Regions from separate parts of the Nocardia sp. NPDC049149 genome, predicted to be linked through region 2. Evidence: riboswitches for the same ligand, from Rfam matches in the RefSeq annotation. Region 2 holds a riboswitch; each other region holds the start of a gene.

Region 1 (3,201 bases), on a different contig from region 2:
CACGAAATCGGCGGCGCCGTAGGAACCGTCGAGCCCGATGCCGGGGATGTCCAGTGCGCGGTCGGCGTTGGCTCCGGTGGAGAAGATGACCGCGTCGTAGAAGCTGCGCAGGTCGTCGAGGGTGATGTCGGTGCCGTAGTCGATGTTGCCGAGCAGGCGGACCTGCGGCTTGTCGAGGACCTTGTGCAGGGCGGTGATGATGCCCTTGATGCGCGGGTGGTCCGGTGCGACGCCGTAGCGAATCAGCCCGAACGGCGCGGGCATCCGCTCGAAGAGGTCGATGCTCACCTCGGCATCGGACTTCATCAGGGCGTCTGCGGCGTAGATACCGGCCGGTCCGGCGCCAACGATGGCGATGCGGAGCGGGCGGGAACCTGCACTCTGTTCGGTCATCTTTTACGCGCACCCTTTATTGGTCGAGAACAATTACGGCGTCTTCCTTAGCCTAGGCTAAGTTACGCGCTGGCTGGTTGCACCTGTCGATGCGGACACCGGAGTCGTCGGCTCGTGGCCACTCCTGCCGCGGCTATGACAGCAGGCCGCAGTCCCGCGATTCTATCGGTGGTGGCGAGTGCGGCCCCGGGCGGTGCGTGAACTGAGTGGATGCCGCACTGCCCGTTCCGTCCCGGTTACCCACTGCGCGTGCCCGAATCACCTCGCGGTGTCGCCGGCATCGGCGCAGGCCGCCGCATCGTGTGGGGGTGGTCGGCGGATAACCGGGCCGACCAGGGATCATCGTCGTTATGAGCGATCAGCAACCGCCCGCGGACGACGAGGTCATCGTGGTCGATCAGACCGACAAACGGTCGGTCGCGCCGTTCGTCGCGGCGGCCGTTGTCGCGGTGCTCGTGCTCGGCGCGATCATCCTCGGCGGGGTGCTCTCGCCCGCTGAGAAAAATGTCACAGAATCCGACCGGATCGCCGCAGCGGTGCGTGGCTTCGTCGAGGGCTCCAACCAAACCGAGGCAGTGCCCCCACCAGGCACGGGCTGCCAGGGCTTCGTGCCGGAGCGGTCGCCGCTGGCCGGACGATCCGGGCGCGGAAAGACCGTGGAAATCACGCAACTCGTCGATCCGATGGTCGATGGCGACCGGGCTAAGGCGACCGTGACGACCAAAGTCGACGGCGTCGAGCAGACCGCGACCTGGAATCTGACCCGATCCGGCAACAAATGGCTGGTCTGCACGTAACCGTTTCTCACCTCTTGAACAGCCGTTTGACAGGTTGACCCCTGTCCAGGCAATCTCAATCGAAGGTCATGAGAACCAGTGACAAGCCCCGGCAATACTGGTCGGCAACCCTCCTCCGCGGTGGGGTGCTCCGGGTGACGACCTGGCCGTGCGTCAAACCTGAGCGCGGCAAGTGCGGATTCTAGGAGGTCCACATGAGTTATGCCGGTGACATCACCCCACAGCAGGCCTGGGACCTGTTGCGGGACAATCCGGAAGCCATTCTGGTCGACGTGCGTACTGCCGCCGAGTGGAAGTTCGTCGGCGTGCCAGACACCAGTTCGATCGAGCGGGAGACCGTGCTGATCGAATGGGTCGACGCCACCGGCACCCGCAACAGCGAGTTCACCGAAGAGCTGGTCAAGGAGCTGGAGGGGCACAACCCCGAGGCACCGGTGATCTTCCTCTGTCGGTCGGGCCAGCGCTCCATCGGCGCGGCGATCGCCTCGACCAACGCGGGCTTCGGCACGTCCTACAACGTGCTCGAGGGCTTCGAGGGTCCGCTCGACGAGAACGGGCATCGCGGCGGCTCCGGCTGGCGTGCCCTCGGATTGCCGTGGCGGCAGTCATGAGTGGGTGCTGTCACGCTGCCGGGAGGCGGTCATGATCACCGGTGGTGCGTTCGACAAGCCGCTGCCCGAGGGCGTCGGCCCCGGCACGCTCGGCGTGCGCGGCGGGTTGCGGCGCTCCGGTTTCGAGGAAACCTCCGAGGCGCTGTATCTGACCTCCGGCTTCGTCTACGAGAGCGCGGAGGCCGCCGAGGCGGCGTTCACCGGTGACGTCGAGCATTTCGTCTACTCCAGGTACGGCAATCCGACGGTCGCCATGTTCGAGGAGCGGATGCGGCTGCTCGACGGCGCCGAGGCGTGTTTCGCCACCGCGAGCGGAATGTCCGCGGTGTTCACCGCTTTGGGCGCGTTGCTCGGTGCAGGCGACCGACTGGTGGCCGCGCGCAGCCTGTTCGGGTCCTGCTTCGTGGTGTGCAACGAGATCCTGCCGCGCTGGGGCATCGAGACCGTCTTCGTCGACGGCGAGGACCTGGACCAGTGGGAGCAGGCGCTGTCGGTGCCCACTCAGGCGGTGTTCTTCGAGACGCCCGCCAACCCGATGCAGACGCTCGTCGATGTGCGCCGGGTCACCGAGCTCGCGCATGCGGCGGGCGCGAAGGTGGTGCTGGACAACGTCTTTGCCACCCCGCTGCTGCAGCGCGGCTTCGAGCTCGGCGCCGATGTGGTCGTCTACTCCGGCACCAAGCACATCGATGGTCAGGGCCGAGTGCTCGGCGGCGCCATCCTCGGCGCACAGGACTACATCGACGGACCGGTGAAAACGCTGATGCGCCATACCGGTCCGGCGCTGAGCCCGTTCAACGCGTGGACCTTGCTCAAGGGCTTGGAGACCATGCCGCTGCGGGTGCGGCATTCGACCGAGTCCGCCTTGCGGATCGCCCGGTTCCTGGAGAGCAACAAGGCCGTCAGCTGGGTGAGATATCCCTTCCTGGAATCACATCCGCAGCATGCACTGGCCAACAGCCAGATGAGTGCAGGCGGCACCGTGGTCACCTTCGAGCTGAATGCGACTGCGCACGAGGCGAAGAAGCGGGCTTTCGAGGTGCTCAACCGGCTGCGCGTCATCGACATCTCCAACAACCTCGGTGACGCGAAGTCCTTGATCACCCACCCTGCCACCACCACGCACCGGGCCATGGGCCCCGAAGGGCGTGCCACTATCGGGCTGACCGACGGTGTCGTGCGGATTTCCGTCGGCCTGGAGGATGTCGAAGACCTCCTCGCCGACCTCGAACACGCTCTGAGCTGACGTTCGCGCCGGCTCGGTCACCGCCTGTGCGGGACCGGGTCGGGCGCGAAGCGGCCACCACTCGGATCGAAGCCGCATTACGCTGGGCGTATGCGGATTTCGGTGGCGGCGGACGAGTACGCCGGGGTGGCAGGCGAGCTGGTTGCCGAGCTCG
Region 2 (3,201 bases):
GCTTTCCTGATCGGGGTTGCGGCGAGCGATGTGGTCGATGGCGATGCGGACCCCGGCCGGGGTCGGTTCGCCGCCGACGTAGAAGTTCTCGGGACGGACTTCATGAAACAGCGTCACCACATAGAACCTCGGCAGGCCGACCGATTCGTAGTGGTCGGCAATGCGCGCGGCGAGCTTGTGTTTGTCGGTGTCGGTGTCGGTGAAGATTCCAGGCGTGTGATGAATTGTCCACAGTGGCATGGCTTTCGGTGCTCCTCTGGTGATCTCAGCGGGCGGCGGCGAAGATCAGCTGCTCCACCGGCCCGGAGAGGGCCGCTTTGACATCGACGGTGACGGCATCGGCCAGCACTTCGGTGTGGCCCGCTTCGAGGCCGTCGAGGATTCGCGCGGCGATCTCGGCGGGCGTGGCCTTCGGTGCCTGGACTGCCGACACCATCTCGGTGTCGATGAATCCCGCGTGCACGCCGACGACCTGAGTGTGCTGCTGCGCCAACTCGATACGCAGCGAGTTCGTCACCGACCACGCGGCGGCCTTGGATGCCCCGTATGCGCCGCTGCCCGCCAGCCAGGACAGCACGGAGTGCATGTTCACCAGCGCACCGCCGCCGTTGGCGGCCAGGATCGGCGCGAAGGCCCGCGCCACGCGCAGCGGTCCGAAGACATTGACATCGAATGTCTCGGTGACCCTGTCGAAGTCGCCCGTCAGCAATGCACCCGGTAGCAGGGTTCCCGCGTTGTTGAACACGAGCTGGGCGTCGGAGGCGAGTTCCGCGAACGCGGCAACCGAGTCCGCCGAACGCACCTCGAGCGCGGCGGTGACCACCTCCGGCCTGCTGTCGAGGTACGCCGCGCGCGCGGTCGAATAGACCTTTCGGGCCCCACGCGCCAACAGTTCGTCGACCAGCGTCGCGCCGAGCCCACGCCGGCCCCCGGTTACCACAGCCACCTTGTCCTGCACCGCAACCATTGCACCCTCCATCTCAGTAACGATTACGTTAGTTAGATACAAGCACGGGATGCTGAATAACGCAACCGTTAGTTACAATGCTGGAGTGGTGATGGAGTTCGAAAAGCGGCTGCGCGATCGCGACGCGTGGTCAGCAAGCGACGGCTGCTCGGCGGAGCGGGTGCTGAGCCTGCTCAGCACCAAGACGGTGTTTCTCGCGATTCGAGAATGCTTCTATGGCACAACACGATTCGAAGATTTCGTGGCACGGATCGGCACGTCGGCGCCCGCTGCGTCACGAGCGCTCAAACAGCTCGAATCCGCCGGGATCGTCACCCGCGTGCCCTATCGGGAGCCCGGCAAACGGATCCACGACGAGTATCTACTGACCGAGTCCGGCGAGGATCTGCTGCCGGTCTTCCTGTCCCTGATGCAGTGGGGCGACAAATACCTGCAGGACGGCCGCCCGCCCCTGTCCTTCGTCGACCGCGATACCGGGCGCACTCTGAAAGTCAGGGTCACCGGCGAATCGGTACCGGAGCCGTCCTCCGACAACATCGTGATCCGGTTGAACCCCACGCGGTGACACCGCTTGTCAGCGACGAATTCTGCGGGACCGCGCGCCGTGCGACAAGGGCTAGGCTCACGGTGATTCGTTCCCTTGTCTAAGGGTTCGGCCGCTGGGCATGATAATTCCGCTCGACCCTGACATCCTGCGGTGTCCGGATCGGCGGCAACCATCCAGAGCGACCGAGAGACCTGGCTCGTCGACGTCGCAGCAACCCCCCGTACAGCGGGTGCGGGTGCTTCCGCCAGGACCGATGGAGGAACCGACATGGTCATCGAAGCTGTCCGCGGCATCCGGTGGGGACGCCGACATATCGATCAGTGCAAGGTGACGTCCGCGAGCTGTCGGGGCTGACCGCAGCCAGACAGTGCACCCGTCGCTGGCCGGGTGAGGTGACCGCGGCCCGATGAGGGGCGGTCACATTTCGTTCTTCCGAAGGACCTCCCGATATGAGTGCGTCCGTCGCACCCGATGCCGCCGCCGAGCTGGCACCGGACGAGCCCGCCCCACCGCCGCCGGTCACAGCGCCAGCTCCCACCGTGGCCAAACCCTGGCACCCGTGGCGCTGGGTGATCAGCGCCGTCGCGCTCGTCCTGCTCGCGCAGTTCATCCACGGCCTTGCCACCAACCCCGGCTGGGATTGGCCGACCTTCGCCCAGTACATCACCGCGAAATCGGTGCTGTCCGCGCTGCGGGTGACGCTGGAGCTCACCGCGTGGGGCACCGCGCTCGGCTTCCTGCTCGGCACCGCCCTTGCCATCGCCCGGCTCTCGAACAATCCGGTGCTGCGGGTGATCTCGTGGAGCTACATCTGGGCGTTCCGCTCGATCCCGCTGATCGTGCAGCTGCTGTTCTGGTTCAACATCGCCTACCTGTACCACACGCTGTCGATCGGGATCCCTTTCGGCCCAGCGTTTTTCACCTTCGAGGTGAACGGGGTGATCAGCGGGTTCACCGCGGCGGTGATCGGGCTCGCGCTGCACCAGGCCGCGTACTCGGCCGAGATCATCAGGGCGGGCATCATCTCCGTCGACGCGGGCCAGCTCGAAGCCGCTGCCGCGCTCGGTATTCCGCGGGTGCGCCAGTTTCGCACCATCGTGGTGCCGCAGGCGATGCGGTCGATCCTGCCGAACGCGACCAACGAGGTGATCAGCCTGTTCAAGGGCACCTCGATCGTGTCGGTGATGGCGATCGCCGAACTCTTCTACCAGGTCCAGGTGATCTACGGCCGCAACGGCCGGGTGGTGCCGCTGCTGATGGTCGCCACCGCCTGGTACATCGTGCTCACCACCGTGCTCTCGGTCGCGCAGTACTACATCGAGCGCCACTACGCCAAGGGCGCACAACGCACACCTCCGCCGTCGCCGCTGCAGCGCGGCTGGCAGAAGCTGCGTGAGATCGCCGAAACCGGTTCCGCCGCACCACGCGGAGCGACCCGATGACCGCCACCGCCGCCGTCGAGGTACGCGGCGTCCGCAAATCCTATGGCGCGCACGAGATTTTGCGCGGCATCGATCTGACCGTGCGGTCCGGCGAGGTAGTCACGGTGATCGGCCCGTCCGGCTCGGGCAAGTCCACCCTGCTGCGGGTGGTCAACCACCTGGAGACACTGGACGCAGGCACCGTGCACATCGACGGCGAGTTGATCGGCTATCGCCTGCGCCGCAACACCTTGCACGCCCTCCCC
Region 3 (3,201 bases), on a different contig from region 2:
GCGTGTAGGCGGTCAGCATCCACTGTTTGTTGCCGTCGCTGATGCCGAGATCCTGCTGGGCGAACGGCAGCGAGATGGTCACGATGGTCGCGTCGAGGACCACCATGAGCTGGGCCAATGCGATCACCGCCAGGGCAAGCCAGCGGGCGGAACTGCCCCGCTGGGTCGGAACGTCTACCGCGGTCGCAGTGTCGGTCACTGTGGTCTCCTCGTCGTTCGAAGTGCTCGACCATCCTGACACTTGGCGACATTTGTCGTCAAGGGAAAAATGTCGCACTCCGACATTTGGCGGTTCAAGACAAGAAGAGGACGGTGTGCGATAGCATGTGAACATGCTCGAGTCACCGACGCCGACGGGCGCGAGTGCCGCAGCGGAACACCCTGCGAGCGCCACCCCACCCCACGGACCGCACCCGGCCGGACTGCGTGAACGCAAGAAGGAACAGACCAGGTTGCGGATCATCGAAGTGGGCCTGAACCTGTGCGACACACAGGGATTCGACGCGACCACCATCGAGCAGATCGCCAACGCCGCCGACATCTCGCCGCGCACGATCAATCGGTACTTCGAGAGCAAGGAAGACATCGTGCTCGGGCCGGTGGTCGACTTCGGGGCCGCCATCGCCGAAACGCTGCGTGGGATGCCGGTCACTGGCAACGAGCTGCAGTCATTGCGCGAAGCGTTCCTGCAGGTCGTCGACCGAGCGTCGGCCGACAACGCCACCGGCCCGGTCACCTTCCGCCGATTCCAGCAAATGCGGCGAATCATGCGCGGCAGTTCGGCGGTCAGCGTGCGCAGCATCGATCACGCCGAGGCCAAGAACGCCCCGATCGCCGGTGTGCTGGCCGAGCGGCTCGGCACCCAGCCCGACGCCCTGCCGGTGCGGATGATCCTCGGCGTCTGGCAGTTGGTCGGCCAGCTCGGCATGGAATGCCAGGAGGTCGCGTTCGATGACGACGATCTCGAGTCCGCGGCACAAGCCTCGCGCGCGGCCTTCACCTCGACATTCGACGAGTTCCTTCGCATCTGCTGCGCCGATCGCGGGTGAGGTTTCGGGCCGCGCGCGGCCGTTGGCTATGATGCGAAACAGGTCATGAGTGCCAGCGCGAAGCCCCGGCTTGCTGGACGGCAACCCTCCAGCAGCGGTGGGGTGCTCCGGGTGATGACCGGGCTCTCGAAGGTCGAGAGCAAGCGCGCCGTCCAGGAGGTTCCCTTAATGTGTCGTTTCCCGTTACCCGAGAACCACCTCGCATCGACCATGCATGCACAGTCCGCCGGTGTCACGGCGGCGGCGACGTGACCGTGGATACCGAACCGAGCGTCGCACGCGCCGCCGGGGTGGCCCTGCCACCGCCGGACGGACGCCTCGGCATCATCCCGATCGGCGACCTGACGCTGGAAAGCGGCGCGGTCATTCCGCAGGTCCATCTGGCCGTGCAGCGCTGGGGTGAGCTCTCCCCGGAGTTGGACAACGTGGTGCTGGTCGAGCACGCACTGACCGGCGATTCGCACGTGGTCGGTCATCCGGACGACATCCACCCGCTGCCGGGGTGGTGGGACGGGATGGTCGGGGCCGGCTGTCCGCTCGACACCGACGAGTGGTGCGTGATCGCGACGAACGTGCTCGGCGGCTGCAAGGGCAGCACCGGGCCTTCGACCCTGGCGCCGGACGGAAAGCCTTGGGGTGCACGGTTTCCGGAGATTTCCATCCGGGACCAGGTGGCGGCCGAAGCCGCACTGATGGACCGGCTCGGCATCGACCGCCTCGGCGCCGTCGTCGGCGGGTCGATGGGCGGCATGCGGGTGCTGGAGTGGATGGTCGGCGCGCCGGACCGGGTCGGCGCCGCACTGGTCCTCGCCGTCGGCGCCCGCGCCACCGCCGACCAGATCGGCACCCAGACCACCCAGATCGCCGCGATCAAGGCCGATCCGGACTGGCAGGGCGGCGACTACCACGACACCGACCGCGCCCCGATGAGCGGCATGGGCATCGCGCGCCGGATCGCGCACCTGACCTATCGCACCGAGGACGAACTCGACCATCGCTTCGAGAACAACGCGCAGGACGCCGAGGATCCCTGGCAGGGTGGGCGTTACGCGGTGCAGAGCTACCTGGATCACCAGGCCGACAAGCTGTGCAACCGTTTCGATCCCGGCACCTACGTGCTGCTGACCGAGGCGATGAACCGGCACGACATCGGGCGCGGGCGCGGTGGGGTGCACGCGGCATTGGCCGCTACGCCGGTGCCGTGCGTGGTCGGCGGTGTCGACTCGGATCGGTTGTATCCGTTGCGCACTCAGCGCGAACTCGCGGACGGGCTGCCCGGCTGCGACCGACTGGAGATCGTGCATTCGCGCGATGGGCACGACGGGTTCCTCACCGAGGCGACGGCGGTGTCGAAGCTGCTGATCGAGACGGTGCGGTTGGCTCGGCTGCATCGCCGGCGCCGCGACTGAGTTCGCTTCGCAGGCAGCGCTGTTCGCCGAGCGAGCGCGGATTGTTCGGCGCGCCGACCACGGTCCGACCGAAAGCGGCTCGGGCGCAGGTTATTCCGCGGTCGGCGCGCCGACGAGCAGCCGGACGATGGCGTGTACGAAGCCCTGCAGGCGTTCCCTGGGATACTCGTCCGGCTCGCTGACCGCCAGCCGGCCGAGCATCTCGGCGACCTGCAGCAGCGAGTTGGTGAGCAGGGCGGAATCCACACCCGCCCATCGAGGTTCGAGCGTCGTGCCCATCCGGACCAGCGCTTCGGCCTGATCGAAGATGCCTGCCCGCGACGTCCGTAGCGCTTCGCGGTATTCGTCGGGCGCATTGCCAGGACCCGCCAGGATGAGTCGCCACCTGGTCGGATTCTCCAGTGCCACACCGACGAACGCCTCGACCGTCGCCGAGGCGGCAACCACCGGGTCGGCGCCCATCAGGTCCGCGGGCAGGGTGTCGGCGACCTGCTCGAGGCCGCGTTCGCGTTCCCGTTCCAGCAGTGCCGCAACGAGTTCGGCGCGGGTCTTGAAGACGGTGTAGAGCACCGGCTTGCCGACGCCCGCCTCCTGGGCGACCGCCTCCATGCTCAGCTCGTGCAGTTCCACCCGGCTCAGCACCGTGAATGCGGCGTCGAGCAGTTGCGCCCGCCGCTGCTCGGGGGGTAGGCGGGGCGCATAGCGCCTGCGCGGCCCGTCCGCCCTGGCCCGCGATGTCGTCA
Region 4 (3,201 bases), on a different contig from region 2:
GCGAGACCGAACAGCAGCACGCGCCGCCTGCCGAGGCGATCGGCGATCCGGCCCGCGGTGACCATGAACATCGACAGCGCCATCAGGAAAACGCCGAGGGTGAGCTCGGTATTCGACGGCCCAGCATGCAGGTCGTCGCCGATGGCAGGCAGCGCGGTGGTGACGATCGTCAGGTCGATGCACCCGAGAAACGAGGCCACCGCCAGCCCGGTGAAGCCGATCAACCGCCGTTGGGTGGGGATCGCTATGGTCATTCCACTCCCGTCGTTGTGTTCGATGCCGACTTTCGCTTCTTGAAACGCAAGGGCAGCCAGGCGACTCGCTCCGGATGCTCCGGCTCGACGAACAGTTCGCGCGTGCGGCCCATCGCTGCGGATATCCGCTGCGGGTAGATCACATAGTCGAATCCCTCATGCGCCCACAGCGGCATGATGATCGGGCATTCCTCCAAAAGGTAAGCACGGCACGATGTCCGGACCGCGTCCTGATCAACGTCGGGTTCCCGGGACACTCGTCGTTCGATGAATCGGTCGATGGTGCTGTCGATGGCGCGCCGGTAGGGCTCGTCGGTCTCGTAAGCCTGCTCGACCGCGTCGTAGAGGTCACCGTAGCGAGGATGGGACAGTGCGAAGTCCCATCGCAAAACGTTGGTGGGGCAGTCGATCTGGTCCAGATAGCCGATGTTGCGGACCAGCCATTCGTCGCCGGCGATCCTGGCCCGCGCATGCCGGTCGACATCGCTTCCGCCACTGAGGTTGTGCCGCTGCAGGGTGTCCGCGACGGCGATCGCGCATCGACCGAAGTTCGAGCGATTGATCAAATCGATGGTCGCGGCGAGCTTTTCGCCCTCGTGGTACTCGGCGCCGACGCTGACAAGCAGGACCGTCGAGCGGCCTTCGGTCGTGATGCCGTCCGACCGTAGGTCGTATGCCGCCTTGTGGGACGCCGAGAGCAGCGTGGTCGTCGTCATCAGCTCCACACCTTCAGCGAGTCGGCCGGATCACTGACACCGATGAACAATCCGATGGTGATGCGGGGACGGTCCTGCGAGGGCGCGACGGCATGGACACGGCGCGGGTCGATGAAGATCGCGTCCCCGACCCGCGGCGCGATCACCAGCGCCGGGTCGCCGACGGTGGCGCGGTCGATCCCGTACACGCGTTCACCGGAGCGATTCCGATACTCTCCCTCGTCGGGGTAGTCGTCCCAGATCTGTAATTCCCCGCCGCGGTCCGGCACGTCCAGGTAGACGTTGACCGACAGCTGCCGCGTAATGCGAATACCGAAGTCCTCCGGCAGGTTTCGGCTGACATTGTCGGTGTGCGGCTCGAGATCGACACCGGCGAGCTGGTAGCGCGCGACACCGGCGAAGAACGCCTGCCCGTCGCGCCGCAGCAAACTCGCCCCGGACGGCCAGATCTCGTCGAGCAGCAGTCGCAGGTCGTCCGCCGGATACGAATAGGGCGAGGCGATCTCGCGCAGGCGCTCGATATTGTCGCGCGCCTCGTCGAAGTACTGCCCGCGGCCCGCGTCGCTGCTCGTCTCGGAAAATGCGTGGCCGATGCGCCGGAACTGCGGATCGGTGGCCAGTGGGCCGTGATCCTGCCTGCCGACGAACGCCTTTCGTAAGTGATCGAGCGCGTCGGGCCGGACGAATCCGCCGAGCCGCACCGCGTGCACCGCCCCGTTCAGCAGCGCGGTCAGCGATTCGTGATCGAATCCCTGCCTGGTGGTGTCCAACACGCGGTCTCCGAGAGATGGCGTGGCCGTAGCCATGTCGTTCCCCTCTGGTTGTCGCTCGATGGACCGGCCACCGGCCCGGGCGTGCGGAAGGAGCTAGTCGACACAGACATGATTCGACCCCCGATCCCACCGTCAGGGCCCCAGAAAACGACGGAGCCCGCGCTTGCCCGGACCGCGGTACGCGGCTCGGCCTGGTCTTGACCCGGGGCACCCCGCCGCGGATGGAGGGTTGCCGGCCAGCTAGCCGGGGACTTGACGCTGGCACTCTTGACCTGAAATAAGAATCGCGCACGCCAGATGTGTTGTCACGCTTTAGAATCGGGTTGATTTTACGTGGTCACGGTGCCCAATCGGCGGGCGATGGTGCGGACGGTTCGTTTCCGGTAGCGCGCCCGCTATCGACTGTGCCATTGGGGTTGAGCGGCAGTTCGTCGAGGATCGTGCGCGCGGTCGGGACCACGACTACCGCCCCGGAACATCGGGGGCACCACACACCCTTGGTGGCGATCAGCCCACCCCCGTGGGGCAATACCTCAGCACTCGGGTCCCTAAAAGCGGCAGCACATCCGGCGCACAGTTAGACAAGTCCACCGCAACCCGACCGGAGCCACCGATGTCGATCTCGAGCACCCGCGCCACCTCGGCCGAACGTCGTGCCACGATCTCGACCGCCGACGGTGTTGCCCTCGCGGTGCGCGAATACGGACCGCGCAGTGCCGAACTCACCGTCGTCCTCCTGCACGGCCATTGCCTGCGCACCGAATCCTGGACCGACGTCCGCGATTCCTTACTCCGCCAATTCCCGCACGCCAGGGTCGTCTGCTACGACCACCGCGGCCACGGCGACTCCACCGCCGCCCCGCGCGACACCTACACCCTCGACCAGCTCGGCCACGACCTGCACACCGTGCTCGACGCGGTCGCCCCCACCGGCCCCCTGATCCTGGTCGGCCACTCCATGGGCGGCATGACCGCACTCACCTACCTGAGCCAGCACCCGCATCAGATCGGCACCCGCATCGTCGGCGTCGCGCTGCTCGCCACCGCCGCAAGCGGTCTCGCCGACGCGGGCTTCGGCCGGCTCCTCCGCCACCCGATCATCTCGCTCTTCCAGGCCGCCGTTCGTTGCGCTCCCCGCACCATGCAGCACGCAAAACGCCTCGCCTGCAAGGTCTTCGCCCCGATCGTCCGCACCGCCGAGTTCGGCAACCGCAAGATCAGCCCCCGAGTGCTGGCGCTGGCCAACGCCATGCACAACGAAACCCCCATCGTCACCATGGCCACCTTCTTGACCAGCTTCATGGCCTACGACCAAACCGCCACCCTCCCAGCCCTTTCCAAGATCCCCACGCTCATCCTCTGCGGCGCCGCCGACCTGATGACCCCGCCCTCGCACTCCGTCGCCATGGCCACCGCTGTCGAATACTCCGACCTCGTGATCCTCGACGGCGCAGGCCA

What was found. Region 2 has a riboswitch for S-adenosylmethionine ahead of ACGFNJ_RS41120 (amino acid ABC transporter permease). Riboswitches for the same ligand answer to the same signal wherever they lie in the genome.
Region 1: it holds a riboswitch for S-adenosylmethionine, as region 2 does, so the genes downstream of both, ACGFNJ_RS02155 (rhodanese-like domain-containing protein) here and ACGFNJ_RS41120 (amino acid ABC transporter permease) in region 2, are expected to answer to the same signal.
Region 3: it holds a riboswitch for S-adenosylmethionine, as region 2 does, so the genes downstream of both, ACGFNJ_RS22430 (homoserine O-acetyltransferase) here and ACGFNJ_RS41120 (amino acid ABC transporter permease) in region 2, are expected to answer to the same signal.
Region 4: it holds a riboswitch for S-adenosylmethionine, as region 2 does, so the genes downstream of both, ACGFNJ_RS32680 (2OG-Fe(II) oxygenase) here and ACGFNJ_RS41120 (amino acid ABC transporter permease) in region 2, are expected to answer to the same signal.

Annotation. Positions count from the first base shown of each region.
Region 1 covers NZ_JBICTD010000001.1:430,831-434,031, reverse strand. Annotated here, with positions in the region: gene ACGFNJ_RS02165 (FAD-dependent oxidoreductase) at 1-393, opposite strand, end outside; gene ACGFNJ_RS02160 (hypothetical protein) at 744-1,190, shown strand; SAM riboswitch class IV at 1,255-1,371, shown strand; gene ACGFNJ_RS02155 (rhodanese-like domain-containing protein) at 1,385-1,801, shown strand; gene ACGFNJ_RS02150 (O-succinylhomoserine sulfhydrylase) at 1,833-3,047, shown strand; gene ACGFNJ_RS02145 (RpiB/LacA/LacB family sugar-phosphate isomerase) at 3,138-3,201, shown strand, end outside.
Region 2 covers NZ_JBICTD010000016.1:93,326-96,526, reverse strand. Annotated here, with positions in the region: gene ACGFNJ_RS41135 (tautomerase family protein) at 1-240, opposite strand, end outside; gene ACGFNJ_RS41130 (SDR family oxidoreductase) at 266-967, opposite strand; gene ACGFNJ_RS41125 (winged helix-turn-helix transcriptional regulator) at 1,059-1,532, shown strand; SAM riboswitch class I at 1,681-1,774, shown strand; gene ACGFNJ_RS41120 (amino acid ABC transporter permease) at 1,964-2,956, shown strand; gene ACGFNJ_RS41115 (amino acid ABC transporter ATP-binding protein) at 2,953-3,201, shown strand, end outside.
Region 3 covers NZ_JBICTD010000005.1:374,654-377,854, forward strand. Annotated here, with positions in the region: gene ACGFNJ_RS22420 (MFS transporter) at 1-106, opposite strand, end outside; gene ACGFNJ_RS22425 (TetR/AcrR family transcriptional regulator) at 333-1,049, shown strand; SAM riboswitch class IV at 1,091-1,201, shown strand; gene ACGFNJ_RS22430 (homoserine O-acetyltransferase) at 1,298-2,458, shown strand; gene ACGFNJ_RS22435 (TetR/AcrR family transcriptional regulator) at 2,549-3,201, opposite strand, start outside.
Region 4 covers NZ_JBICTD010000009.1:242,800-246,000, forward strand. Annotated here, with positions in the region: gene ACGFNJ_RS32670 (MFS transporter) at 1-254, opposite strand, end outside; gene ACGFNJ_RS32675 (tRNA-dependent cyclodipeptide synthase) at 251-970, opposite strand; gene ACGFNJ_RS32680 (2OG-Fe(II) oxygenase) at 970-1,743, opposite strand; SAM riboswitch class IV at 1,898-2,016, opposite strand; gene ACGFNJ_RS32685 (alpha/beta fold hydrolase) at 2,357-3,201, shown strand, end outside.